Linked DNA regions of Alicycliphilus denitrificans K601. Each later gene encodes a partner of the first gene's protein in a complex. Links are inferred from orthologs where the notes say so. Each region holds a gene or a part of one and is shown on either strand. Other genes may lie near its edges.

Region 1 (6,593 bases):
AGCGTGGCCACGCGCTGGCCGCCGCGCCTCAGGAGCCTGGGCGTGCCGGGCTCGGCGGGGTCGAAGTAGTCGTAGTGCGGCTTGTACTCGGCGCCGGGGCGGTAGTGCAGCACCTGCAGGCCCTCGCCGTTCTCGACCGGCCAGCGCACCAGGCGTGCGATGCGTTCCTCCAGCCGGGCCACGGCCTCGTTCTCGCCGCGCTGGAAGAACATGCCGTCGCTGGTGCGGTCCTTGTTCACCTCCTCGCCGCCGCTGGCGGCCTGCACGGTGAGCGAGCGCGCCATGCGCGTGCGCGCGGCCTCGATGACGGCCTGGCATTCCTCGGGCGAGAGCAGGTTGCCGAACAGCACCACGCGCGGGTTGGCCATGGCCATCAGCACCTCGACCCGGCGGTCGCCCGCGTCGATGAACAGCGGCGAGTCGGCGAGGGGTGGCTCGGGCACGGGCACGGCGGGCGGCAGGCCCTGCGCCCGCGCCGCCTCGCCCAGATGAGCACGCAGCACCTCCTCGACGGCCCGGACGGCGACATCCTCCGCCCAGCCGACCTGGCCCATGGCATCGATGAGCGCGGGCGCGGCGATGCCGGTTCCGGCCTGGTCGATGATCCACTGGCGCAGCGCGGGGGTGATGGTCTGTCTGTCGGTCATGGCGTGCGTCTGAACACCAGGCGGTCGGGCGCGGAGGCCCCGGGGTGGAAAGCATAGCCTTCGAGGTCGAAGCCCTCCAACTGGCGCGGGGTTGTAGCGCGCCGTTGTATGGCATAGCGCGCCATGAGCCCGCGCGCGCGCTTGGCGTGGAAGCTGATGATCCTGTACGCCCCGTTCTTGTAGTCCTCGAACACGCATTCGACCACGCGCGCCTTGAGCGCCTTGCGGTTCACGGACTTGAAGTACTCCTGCGAGGCCAGGTTCACCACCACGGGCGAGGGCTCGGGCGCAAGCCGCTGGTTCAGGTGCCCGGCGATGCGCGTGCCCCAGAACTGGTAGAGGTTGGCGCCCGCGTCGGTCGCCAGGCGCGTGCCCATCTCCAGGCGGTAGGGCTGCATCAGGTCCAGCGGGCGCAGCACGCCGTACAGGCCGCTCAGGATCGCCAGGTGCTGCTGCGCCCACGCCAGGTCCTCGGCCGAGAGCGTGCGTGCCTGCAGCCCCTCGTACACGTCGCCGTTGAAGGCCATCACGGCCTGGCGGGAGTTGGCGGCGGAAAAGCGCGGCCGCCACGTGGCGTAGCGCGCCACGTTGAGCGCGGCCAGCGGGTCGCTGATGGACATGAGCGAGGCGATCTGCTGCGGCGACTGCGTGCGCAGCACCTCGATCAGGCGCCCGGCCTCGGGCACGAAGGCGGGCCGCGTGTGCGGCAGGCCCTCGGGCAGGGGCGTGTCGTAGTCCAGCGACTTGGCGGGCGATAGCACGAACAGCATGCGTGACTCCACAGGCTGCCAGTCTTTAAGCCTTCAAGCCAAATCGGCCTCTAGCCCTTGCATATCAAGCGCTGGCAGCTCTGTTTTTTGATGTTGAAACAAAACCGGGGGCTGTCGCCCCCGGTGCCATGGCGCGCGGCCGTGTCGCCGCGCCGGCTTCAGGCGGCCGTGCCTTCCTTCTCGAAAGGCAGTTGCATGTCGCGCAGGTCGCGGCGGGTTTCCACGAGCACCAGCGGGCCCTCGTCGAGCACAGGCGCGGGCGGCCGCTCGCGCGGCACGCGCACGGGCTTGGGCTCGGCGGCGATCGCGGCCTGGGCGGCCGCGATCTTCCCGGCGTCGGAGTTGACCCACTCCAGGCCCGATGCCTGCGCCACCTGGATCAGCGAATCCACGGGCAGCGTGAAGGCCTGCACGCGCGGCATGCCGCCGGTCGGTGCCGGCTCTTCGGCCTGTGCCGAGGGGGCAGAAACGGCCACGGCCTCGGGCTCGGCGCTGGCGGGCGCTATCCCGGCCACGGTCACGGCCTGCTCGGGGGCGGGGGGCGCCACCGGGGCTGCTGCGGCAGGCTCTGCCGCCACGGGCGCGGCGATGGGCTCGGCGGCCGGTGCAGCGGCGGGCTGCGCCGCCGGTGCCGCGAAGTAGCTGCGGCGTGCCGGTTCGGGCGCGGGCTCCGCGTCCGCCGGGGCCTCGGCTTGCGCCGCGGGCAGGTCGAACTCCATCAGCGGGGCCGCGCTCGCAGCCTCGGCAGCGCGTGCGCCGCGCTCGCCACGCTCGCGCCGGTCACGGCCATAGCGGTCGCGCGAGCGGCGTTCGCGGCGCTCCTCACCGCCGTTGGCGGCCTCGGGCGTGGCGGACGCGGTCTCGTTGGCCGTCAGGTCCAGGTCGGGCAGCGAGGTCAGCGGCGCGGTATCGGCGAAGTCGGCAGCGGCAGCGGCGGTGGCGGTGGCGGTGGCGGTGGCGGTGGCGGTGGCGGTGGCGGCCGGTGCGTCCGCATCGATGGTGCGGGGGCCGCGCTCGCGGCTGCGTTCACCGCGTTCGCCACGTTCCCGGCGCTCTGCACGTTCGCCGCGTTCGCCGTTGCGCGGGGCGCGTTCGCCGCGCTCCTGCGTTGCCGTGGCTTCCGCGTTCACCGCCAGGTCGGCGGCGGCCTGTGCCGGCTGCTGCGTGCCGCGCTCGCCGCGATCACGGCCGCCACGGCCTTCGCGCCGGCCTTCGCTCTCGGTGCGTTCGCTGCGGCGCTCGCCGTCGCGGCCGTTGCGCGGCTCGCGGGTGTCGCGGCCTTCGGCCTGGCGTTCGCCACGGCGGCCGCGGCCTTCGGCGCCGGCGCCTTCGCGGTTCGCGTCACGGCTGCCGCTGCGCTCGCCGCCGCGGCGGTTGCCGCGCTCGCCGCCGCGGCGCGCCTCGCCACGTGCCGCCGGCTCGGCCGGCTGCGGCGCCGGCGTGGCCACGGGGGCGGGCGAGGGTGCCGGGCCGAAGCCGAACAGGCTCTTGAGCCAGGCGAAGAAGCCCTGTTCCGGCGCGGGCGCCGGTGCGGGGCGCGGCTGCGCAGGGGCGGGTGCCGCCGCAGCCTGTTGCTGCTGGCCCTGGCCGCGCGCGGCGCCGCGCTGGGCGCCCTCGGGGCGCGGCTCGGCCACGGGGGCGGGCGCGTCGGGCAGTACGCCCTTGATCACCGGGGTCTGCTTGTTGGTCGGCTCCTGCGAGCGGCGCGTGACGCGGGTCTGCTCTTCGACCACGTCGGCCAGCTTGTAGCTGGCGTCCAGGTTCTCCAGACGCGGGTCGTCGTGCTTGAGGCGATCGAGCTTGTAGTGCGGCGTCTCCAGCGTCTTGTTGGGAATCAGCACCACGTTGACGCGCTGCTTGAGCTCGATCTTGGCGATCTCGGTGCGCTTCTCGTTGAGCAGGAAGCTCGCCACCTCCACGGGCACCTGGCAGTGCACGGCGGCGGTGTTGTCCTTCATGGACTCTTCCTGGATCATGCGCAGCATCTGCAGCGAGAAGCCTTCCGTATCGCGCACGTGGCCGGTGCCGTCGCACAGCGGGCAGCGGATGTGAGCGCCTTCGGACAGCGAGGGCTTGAGGCGCTGGCGGCTCATCTCCATGAGGCCGAACTTGCTGATGGCGCCGAACTGCACGCGCGCGCGGTCCTGGCGCAGCGCGTCGCGCAGGCGGTTCTCGACCTCGCGGCGGTTTTTCGATTCCTCCATGTCGATGAAGTCGATCACGATCAGGCCGCCCAGGTCGCGCAGGCGCATCTGGCGCGCCACCTCGTCGGCGGCCTCCAGGTTGGTGCGCGTGGCGGTCTCCTCGATGTCGCCGCCCTTGATGGCGCGCGCGGAGTTCACGTCCACGCTGACCAGCGCCTCGGTGTGGTCGATCACGATGGCGCCGCCCGAGGGCAGGTTGACGGTGCGCGCATAGGCGGATTCGATCTGGTGCTCGATCTGGAAGCGCGAGAACAGCGGCGCGTCGTCGCGGTAGCGCTTCACGCGGGCGGCATGCTCGGGCATGACGTGCTGCATGAACTGCTGCGCCTGTTCGTAGATGTCGTCGGTGTCGATCAGGATGTCGCCGATGTCGCTGTTGAAGTAGTCGCGGATGGCGCGGATCACCAGGCTCGACTCCTGGTAGATCAGGAACGCGCCCTTGCCGGCCTTGGCCGCGCCGTCGATGGCGTTCCAGAGCTTGAGCAGGTAGTTCAGGTCCCACTGCAGCTCGGGCGCGCTGCGGCCGATGCCGGCGGTGCGCGCGATGATGCTCATGCCCTTGGGGTATTCGAGCTGGTCCATCGCCTCTTTCAGCTCGGCGCGGTCCTCGCCCTCGATGCGGCGCGAGACGCCGCCGCCGCGCGGGTTGTTGGGCATCAGCACCACGTAGCGGCCGGCCAGGCTGATGAAGGTGGTCAGCGCCGCGCCCTTGTTGCCGCGCTCCTCCTTCTCGACCTGGACGATGAGCTCCTGGCCTTCCCTGATCACGTCGTTGATGCGCGCCTGGCTGGGCGAGACGCCCTCGGAGAAGTACTGCTTGGAGATTTCCTTGAACGGCAGGAAGCCGTGGCGGTCCTCGCCGTAGTCGACGAAGCAGGCCTCCAGCGACGGCTCCACGCGCGTGACCACGGCCTTGTAGATGTTGCCCTTGCGCTGCTCGCGCCCTTCGATCTCGATCTCGTAGTCCAGCAGCTTCTGGCCGTCCACGATGGCCAGGCGCCGCTCCTCGGGCTGCGTGGCGTTGATGAGCATCCGTTTCATGATGCGTGTCCTTTTCGTTATGTTGTCTGGCGGGACTGCGCGCAGCGCCTCATCAGGGCTGCGCTGGCGTGTCCCGCCGGTGCCAAACCAATACAGGCTCTAGAAGAGCCGGGAATGCCTGGACTGACGCATCGAAACGAAGGGAATGGCCGGGATGCCTGCGGCCGCGCAGCCGTCTAGCTGCGCGGGCCGGGTGGTGGCGCGTGGATGGGGGCGAGCCGGAGCGGGCGCAGATGTACTACTGAAACAGTAGCTACTTGCGCTTGCCGGACGGGCGCTACAGGCGATTTTCGTGTCCATGGCAAGGGCTGACGCCCGCGCCACAACGACACCATCCATGCCAGCAGTACCCACATGTTTTCGCTTTGATCCGCCGGCCGCCGCGCCCTGGTGGGGCGGGAGCCGGCTTGGAATTTCCGTATTCAGTGTTTCAATGTGTCAGCCTGCCGTGTGGCGTGCGGACCATCGCAGGCATCCGGCCTGCAATCCGTGCGCACGACGCCCGTTGGCATCGACCATACCGCGCACCGAGTCGGGCTGTGTCCTTTAAACTCCAGACAAATCAACCGCTTACACATTCGTCGCGCAGGTGAAACACATTATAGGGGGCAAACCCGCCCAGGGCAGGGCCCCAGTCGAAGCCCCTGCGGCACGCATCGTCGAGGTCGATGCCGAGTCTGCGGGCCAGCGGCTCGACAACTTCCTGATACGCCACCTCAAGGGCGTGCCCAAGACCCACGTCTACCGCATCATCCGCAGCGGCGAGGTGCGCCTGAACAAGGGCCGCACCAGCGCCGACGCGCGCGTGGCCGCGGGCGACCGGGTGCGCCTGCCGCCCGTGCGCGTGTCGGACAAGGTGCAGGACAAGGCCGAACGCCCCGCGCCCGCGCGCGAATTCCCAATCCTGCTGGAGGACGAGCACCTCATCGCGCTCGATAAGCCCGCCGGCGTGGCCGTGCACGGCGGCAGCGGCGTGAGCTTCGGCGTGATCGAGCAGCTGCGCCAGGCCCGGCAGGAGGCGCGCTTCCTGGAGCTGGTGCACCGGCTGGACCGCGAGACCTCGGGCATCCTGCTCGTGGCCAAGCGGCGCTCGGCGCTCAAGCACTTGCAGGACCAGTTCCGGGAGCGCGAGACCGGCAAGACCTACCTGGCCCTGGTGCCGGGCGCCTGGCCTGCCAACAAGAAGGTCATCGACCTGCCGCTGCACAAATATCTGCAGGAGGATGGCGAGCGCCGCGTGCGCGTCACCACGCCCCAGGACTCCGACGGCATGCGCTCCATCACCCTGGTCAAGGTGCACAGCCACCTCCCCGCTCGCCCGCTGCAGGGGCTGCCCGCGATGAGCCTGCTGGAGGTGACCATCAAGACCGGGCGCACGCACCAGATCCGCGTGCACCTGGCCTCCCAGGGCCACCCGATCGCGGGCGACGACAAATACGGCGACTTCGACCTGAACCGGCGCCTGCAGAAGCAGGGCCTGAGGCGCATGTTCCTGCACGCATGGCGCCTGCAGTTCGACCACCCGGCCAGCGGCGAGCGCATGGAGTTGCGCGCCGAGCTGCCGCCCGAGCTGGCGGCCTTTCTTTCCACAGGACATATCGATGCCTGAATCCCCTCGCCCGCGCCGTTTCGACCTGATCGCCTTCGACTGGGACGGCACGCTGTTCGACTCTACCGCCATCATCGTGCGCAGCATCCAGGACGCCGTGCGCGACTTGGGAGGCGCCGTGCCCAGCGACGAGGCCGCCGCCTGGGTCATCGGCATGGCGCTGCCCCAGGCCCTGGCCCATGCCGCGCCCGACGTGCCGCGCGAGAAATACGCCGAGCTGGGCAACCGCTACCGCTACCACTACCTTAAGCGCCAGGACGACGTGGCCCTGTTCGGCGGCGTGCTGCCCATGCTGCAGGCCCTGCGCGCGCGCGGCCACCTG
Region 2 (2,965 bases), 2.9 Mb from region 1 along the record:
CGGCGACCAGTGCGCAGACGCGATCGCCCACGCGGATGCCCGCCTGCGCCATGGCGGCGGCATCGCCGGACTCCACCACGCCGGCCACCTCCAGGCCCGGCAGGTCGGACACGCCCGGCGGCGGTGCGTAATGCCCCTTGCGCTGCAGCACGTCGGGACGGTTCACGCCACTGGCCGCGACGCGGATCAGCAGCTCGCCCGCACCGGGCTGCGGCAGCGGGCGTTCGGCAAGGCACAGCCCTTCGGGCGGGCCGAACGCTGAGATTTCTACCGCTTGCATCACATTCTTCATTGCAATATTGGAATGTTTCAAGGCTCCAGCACTTATGGAGTAAGCGCCAGGAGCTCTTATTTCAATAGCAACACCATGCGCCGGCCCCGGGGCGCGGCGCGGCCTTACGGTTACTGCTGCTCCGGCGCGCCATTGTCCCGGCGCTCACGGCGTTCGCCACGGGGCTCACGCGGTTCACGGGGCTCGCGCGGCTCGCGTTCCGGCAGGCCCGCGGGGCGCTCGGCGAGCGCCTTCATGGACAACTTGACGCGGCCCTTGTCGTCGGTCTCCAGCACCTTGACCTTGACGATCTGGCCTTCCTGCAGGTAATCGCCGACCCTCTCCACGCGCTCGTGGGCGATCTGGCTGATGTGCAGCAGGCCGTCCTTGCCAGGCAGCAGGTTGATCAGCGCACCGAAGTCCAGGACCTTGGTGACCGGGCCTTCGTAGACCTTGCCGATCTCGACCTCGGCCGTGATCTCCTCGATGCGGCGCTTGGCCTCGTCGGCCTTGGCAGCCTCGGTAGCGGCGATGGTGATGGTGCCGTCTTCCTCGATGTTGATCTGGCAGCCGGTCTCGTCGGTGAGCGCACGGATGGTGGCGCCGCCCTTGCCGATCACGTCGCGGATCTTCTCGGGGTTGATCTTCATCGTGAAGAGCTTGGGCGCGAAGCTGCTGATCTCGGTCTTGGCCTCGCCCATGGCTTCCTGCATCTTCCCGAGGATGTGCATGCGCGCTTCCTTGGCCTGGGCCAGCGCGACCTGCATGATTTCCTTGGTGATGCCCTGGATCTTGATGTCCATCTGCAGGGCGGTGATGCCGGCCGTGGTACCGGCCACCTTGAAGTCCATGTCACCCAGGTGGTCCTCGTCGCCCAGGATGTCGGTGAGCACGGCGAACTTGTTGTCTTCCTTGATCAGGCCCATGGCGATGCCGGCCACGTGCGCCTTCATGGGCACGCCCGCATCCATCATCGACAGGCAGCCGCCGCAGACGGAGGCCATGGACGAGGAGCCGTTGGATTCGGTGATCTCGGACACCACGCGGATGGTGTAGGGGAACTCTTCCTTGCTCGGCAGGCAGGCCACCAGGGCGCGCTTGGCCAGGCGGCCATGGCCGACCTCGCGGCGCTTGGTCGAGCCCATGCGGCCCACTTCGCCGGTGGCGAACGGAGGCATGTTGTAGTGGAACAGGAAGCGGTCCTCGAACTCGCCGGCCAGCGCGTCGATGCGCTGCGCGTCGCGCTCTGTGCCCAGGGTGGAGACGACCAGGGCCTGGGTCTCGCCACGCGTGAACAGGGCCGAGCCATGGGTGCGCGGCAGCACCGAGGTGCGGATCTCGATGGGGCGCACGGTGCGCGTGTCGCGGCCATCGATGCGCGGCTCGCCCGCGAGGATCTGCGAGCGCACGATGCGCGCCTCGATGTCGAACAACATGTTGTCGACCTTGACGGCGTCGAACTCCACGCCCTGCTCCGTCAGGCCAGCCTTCACGGCGGCATAGGCCTCGCGGCAGGCCTGCGTGCGCAATTGCTTGTTGCGGTTCTGGTAGGCGGCGCGCAGCGTGCCTTCGCCCAGCTCGGCCACCTTGGCGATCAGGGCCTCGTCCTTGGCCTCAGGCTGCCAGTCCCACACAGGCTTGCCCGCGTCGCGCACCAGTTCGTGGATGGCGTCGATGGCGATCTTGCCCTGCTCGTGGCCATAGACCACGGCGCCGAGCATCACGTCCTCGGGTAGTTGCAGGGCCTCGGACTCGACCATCAGCACGGCGGTCTCGGTGCCGGCGACGACCAAGTCCATCTGGCTGTTCTTGCGCGCCGTCTGGCCGGGGTTGAGCACGTACTCACCATTGATGTAGCCCACGCGCGCGGCGCCGATGGGGCCGTTGAACGGAATGCCCGACACCGACAGGGCGGCGCTCGTGGCGATCATCGCGGCGATGTCGGCGTCCACCTCGGGGTTGAGCGAGATGGTGTGGATGACCACATGGACTTCGTTGTAGAAGCCTTCGGGGAACAGCGGGCGGATCGGGCGGTCGATCAGGCGGCTGGTCAGCGTCTCCAGCTCGCTGGGCTTGGCCTCGCGCTTGAAGAAGCTGCCGGGGATCTTGCCGGCGGCGTAGGTCTTCTCGATGTAGTCCACGGTCAGCGGGAAGAAGTCCTGGCCCGGCTTGGCGTTCTTGGACGCCACCACGGTAGCCAGCACCACGGTGTCGTCGATATTGACCAGCACGGCGCCGGATGCCTGGCGGGCGATCTCGCCCGTCTCCATGGTGACCGTATGCTGGCCCCACTGGAAGGTCTTGGTGACTTTGTTGAACATCGTCATGCGTTTACTCCTGAAAAAATAGCTACTGGCGCGCCAATAGCATAGGTTTGGAGGTAAAACAGATCGCGATGCCATTCCAGACAAGCGCTAGTAGCTATTTAATCAATAGCAAACCGAACGCCAACGCCGGCGTGGAATGACACAGCTTCGCTCTGTTTCTCTCCGAAAGAAAAAAGTAAAAAACGCCTGAGCTAGCGAGCTAACTCAGGCGTTTCGATCTTGCACCGTGCTTACTTGCGCAGGCCCAGCTTGGCGATCAGGGCCGTATAGCGGTCGGCGTCCTTGGCCTTGAGGTAGTCCAGCAGCTTGCGGCGGCGGCTCACCATGCGCAGCAGGCCGCGGCGGCCGTGGTGGTCCTTGGCGTGTT
Region 3 (2,885 bases), 2.6 Mb from region 1 along the record:
CTTCAACCTGTGGGCGCACATGACGGCGCTCGCCAACATCATCGAGGTGCCGGTGCACGTGCTGGGCCTGCCGCGCGACGAGGCCGTGGAGCGCGCGCGCAAGTACCTGCGCCTGGTGGGCCTGGAGGGGCGCGAGGACGCCTACCCCAACCACATGAGCGGCGGCCAGCAGCAGCGCGTGGCGATCGCCCGGGCGCTCGCCGTGGAGCCCGAGGTGATGCTGTTCGACGAACCCACCAGCGCGCTCGACCCCGAGCTCGTGGGCGAGGTGCTGCGCGTGATGCAGGTGCTGGCCCAGGAGGGGCGCACCATGCTCGTCGTCACGCACGAAATGGGCTTCGCGCGCGAGGTGTCCAACCACGTGATCTTCCTGCACCAGGGGCTGGTGGAGGAGCAGGGCGACCCGCGCGAGGTCATGGCCAACCCGCGCAGCGAGCGGCTGGCGCGCTTCCTGTCGGGCAACCTGAAATAGGTTGCTGCGAAAAAAAGAGCTGCCAGCGCTTGATGGGCAAGCGCTGGCAGCTCTTTTGGCTTGGGAAGTTCAGCGCTGTGCGGGGCGCACCACCTGGACGTAGATCTCGCCCTGCTTGACCATGCCCAGCTCGCCGCGCGCCTTTTCCTCCACCATTTCCAGGCCGCCCTTGAGGTCGTTCACCTCGGCGGCCAAGCGCTCGTTGGCCAGGCGTGCCTGGGCGTTGGCCGCCTGCTGCGCGGCGATCTGCTGGCGCAGGTCCTGTACGTTGCCGACGCTGCCGCGCCCGGCCCATAGCTGCGCGTGGATGGCCACGAGCAGCAGCAGCAGTACGAGGGGGACGATGCGCGTGACCATGGCGGCGGAGCGGTGGCGTGCTGGGGCTTAGCGCAGGTTGTAGAACGCGGCGCGGCCGGGGTATTCGGCCACGTCGCCCAGGTCTTCCTCGATGCGCAGCAGCTGGTTGTACTTGGCGATGCGGTCCGAGCGCGAGAGTGAGCCGGTCTTGATCTGGCCCGCGTTCAGGCCCACGGCGATGTCGGCGATGGTGCTGTCCTCGGTCTCGCCCGAGCGGTGGCTGATCACGGCGGTGTAGCCGGCGCGCTTGGCCATCTCGATGGCGGCGAAGGTCTCGGTGAGCGTGCCGATCTGGTTGATCTTGATGAGGATGGAGTTGGCAATGTTCTTGTCGATGCCTTCCTTCAGGATCTTGGTGTTGGTCACGAACAGGTCGTCGCCCACCAGCTGCACGTTCTTGCCCAGGCGCTCGGTGAGCAGCTTCCAGCCGTCCCAGTCGCCCTCGGCCATGCCGTCCTCGATGCTGATGATGGGGTACTTGTCCACCCAGGCGGCAAGCATGTCGGTCCACTGCTGGGCCGTGAGCTGGATGCCGCCTTCGCCTTCGAGCACGTACTTGCCGTCCTTGTAGAACTCGCTCGCGGCGCAATCGAGGCCGAGCACGATCTGCTCGCCGGCGGTGTAGCCGGCCTTGTCGATGGCTTCCAGGATGAGCTGGATCGCGGCCTCGTGGTTCTCCACGCTGGGGGCGAAGCCACCCTCGTCGCCCACGGCCGTGCTCATGCCGCGGTCGTTGATGATCTTCTTGAGCGCGTGGAACACCTCGGCGCCCCAGCGCAGCGCCTCGCGGAACGACGGCGCGCCCACGGGGATGATCATGAACTCCTGCAGGTCCAGCGTGTTGTTGGCGTGCGCGCCGCCGTTGATGACGTTCATCATCGGCACGGGCAGCTGGCAGCCGTTCATGCCGCCGAAGTAGCGGTACAGCGGCAGGCCGGCTTCCTCGGCCGCGGCGCGCGCCACGGCCATGGAGACGGCGAGCATGGCGTTGGCGCCCAGGCGGCTCTTGTTGTCGGTGCCGTCCAGGTCGATCAGGGTCTTGTCGAGGAAGGCCTGCTCGGAGGCGTCCAGGCCCAGCACAGCCTCGCTGATCTCGGTGTTGATGTGTTCCACGGCCTTGAGCACGCCCTTGCCCAGGTAGCGGCCCTTGTCGCCGTCGCGCAGCTCAATGGCCTCGCGGCTGCCGGTGGAGGCGCCAGAGGGCACGGCGGCGCGGCCCATCACGCCCGATTCGAGCAGCACGTCACACTCGACGGTGGGGTTGCCGCGGCTGTCCAGCACTTCGCGGCCTACGATGTCAACGATGGCACTCATGGTTTTCCTCTTTGCAAAAGTTTCGGGTCAAATTGGCATCAAAGGCTTGCAAGGCAAGCGCCTGCAGCTATCAAAAACAATGCATTGGCCGCAGCCACCGCGCCGCACAGTATGGGCGATGGCGCGGCGGCGATTGCGCGCATCGCGGGTGCAACGGCTTTGCCCGGGATGCGCCGTGCGCGTCACAGGCCCTCGACCACGACCATGCGCATGACGGCGGCGCCCTCGCGCGCGGCGCGCGCCTTGCGGTATTCGGCCGAGTCGTGGAAGGCACGGGCGGCCTCGAAGCTGGGGAACTTCAGCACCACGGTGCGGCCCGGGTTCCAGTCGCCTTCGAGCACCTCGACCTTGCCGCCGCGCACGCAGACCTCGGCGCCATGCGCGCGCATGGCCTCGGAGCTCCACTTTTTGTACTCCTCGTACTGCGCGGGGTCGGTGACGGTGACGGACGCAATGATGTAGCCGCTTGCCATGCTCAGGCTCCAAAGTCGTTTTCGAGAAAGCCGTTCTTCTTGGTGACGGCGTCGAGCTGCACCAGCGTCTCCAGCAATGCGCGCATGTGCTTGAGCGGCACGGCGTTGGGGCCGTCCGACAGCGCGCTTGCCGGGTCGGGGTGCGTCTCCATGAACAGGCCCGCCACGCCCACGGCCACGGCCGCGCGCGAGAGCACGGGCACCATCTCGCGCATGCCGCCGCTGCTCGTGCCCTGGCCGCCGGGCAGCTGCACGCTGTGCGTGGCGTC

What was found. The genes of interacting proteins can lie anywhere in the genome.
Region 2: the proteins of ALIDE2_RS06240 (region 1) and pnp are in contact, whole or in part, in a cryo-EM structure (PDB 9QH0), measured with the Escherichia coli proteins. The link is inferred for Alicycliphilus denitrificans K601 from one-to-one orthologs.
Region 3: the proteins of ALIDE2_RS06240 (region 1) and eno are in contact, whole or in part, in a solved structure (PDB 2FYM), measured with the Escherichia coli proteins. The link is inferred for Alicycliphilus denitrificans K601 from one-to-one orthologs.

The regions. Positions count from the first base shown.
Region 1 is NC_015422.1:1,311,577-1,318,169, forward strand. The notes cover bases 1,376-4,980. They hold ALIDE2_RS06240 (Rne/Rng family ribonuclease), read right to left. Parts: upstream 4,663-4,980; coding sequence 1,576-4,662; downstream 1,376-1,575. Other genes in these bases: yaaA (peroxide stress protein YaaA), read right to left, coding at 1,376-1,417. Also shown: ALIDE2_RS06230 (2OG-Fe(II) oxygenase), read right to left, coding at 1-647; more of yaaA, read right to left, coding at 644-1,375; ALIDE2_RS06245 (RluA family pseudouridine synthase), read left to right, coding at 5,252-6,271; ALIDE2_RS06250 (HAD family hydrolase), read left to right, coding at 6,264-6,593. UniProt on the Escherichia coli protein: Endoribonuclease that plays a central role in RNA processing and decay. Required for the maturation of 5S and 16S rRNAs and the majority of tRNAs. Also involved in the degradation of most mRNAs.
Region 2 is NC_015422.1:4,172,638-4,175,602, reverse strand. It holds pnp (polyribonucleotide nucleotidyltransferase), read right to left. Parts: upstream 2,599-2,965; coding sequence 403-2,598; downstream 1-402. Other genes in the region: rpsO (30S ribosomal protein S15), read right to left, coding at 2,829-2,965; ALIDE2_RS19860 (NAD(P)H-quinone oxidoreductase), read right to left, coding at 1-280. UniProt on the Escherichia coli protein: Involved in mRNA degradation. Catalyzes the phosphorolysis of single-stranded polyribonucleotides processively in the 3'- to 5'-direction. Also involved, along with RNase II, in tRNA processing.
Region 3 is NC_015422.1:3,950,240-3,953,124, reverse strand. It holds eno (phosphopyruvate hydratase), read right to left. Parts: upstream 2,144-2,885; coding sequence 857-2,143; downstream 1-856. Other genes in the region: kdsA (3-deoxy-8-phosphooctulonate synthase), read right to left, coding at 2,619-2,885; ALIDE2_RS18810 (DUF1330 domain-containing protein), read right to left, coding at 2,326-2,616; ftsB (cell division protein FtsB), read right to left, coding at 542-829; ALIDE2_RS18825 (ABC transporter ATP-binding protein), read left to right, coding at 1-472. UniProt on the Escherichia coli protein: Catalyzes the reversible conversion of 2-phosphoglycerate (2-PG) into phosphoenolpyruvate (PEP). It is essential for the degradation of carbohydrates via glycolysis.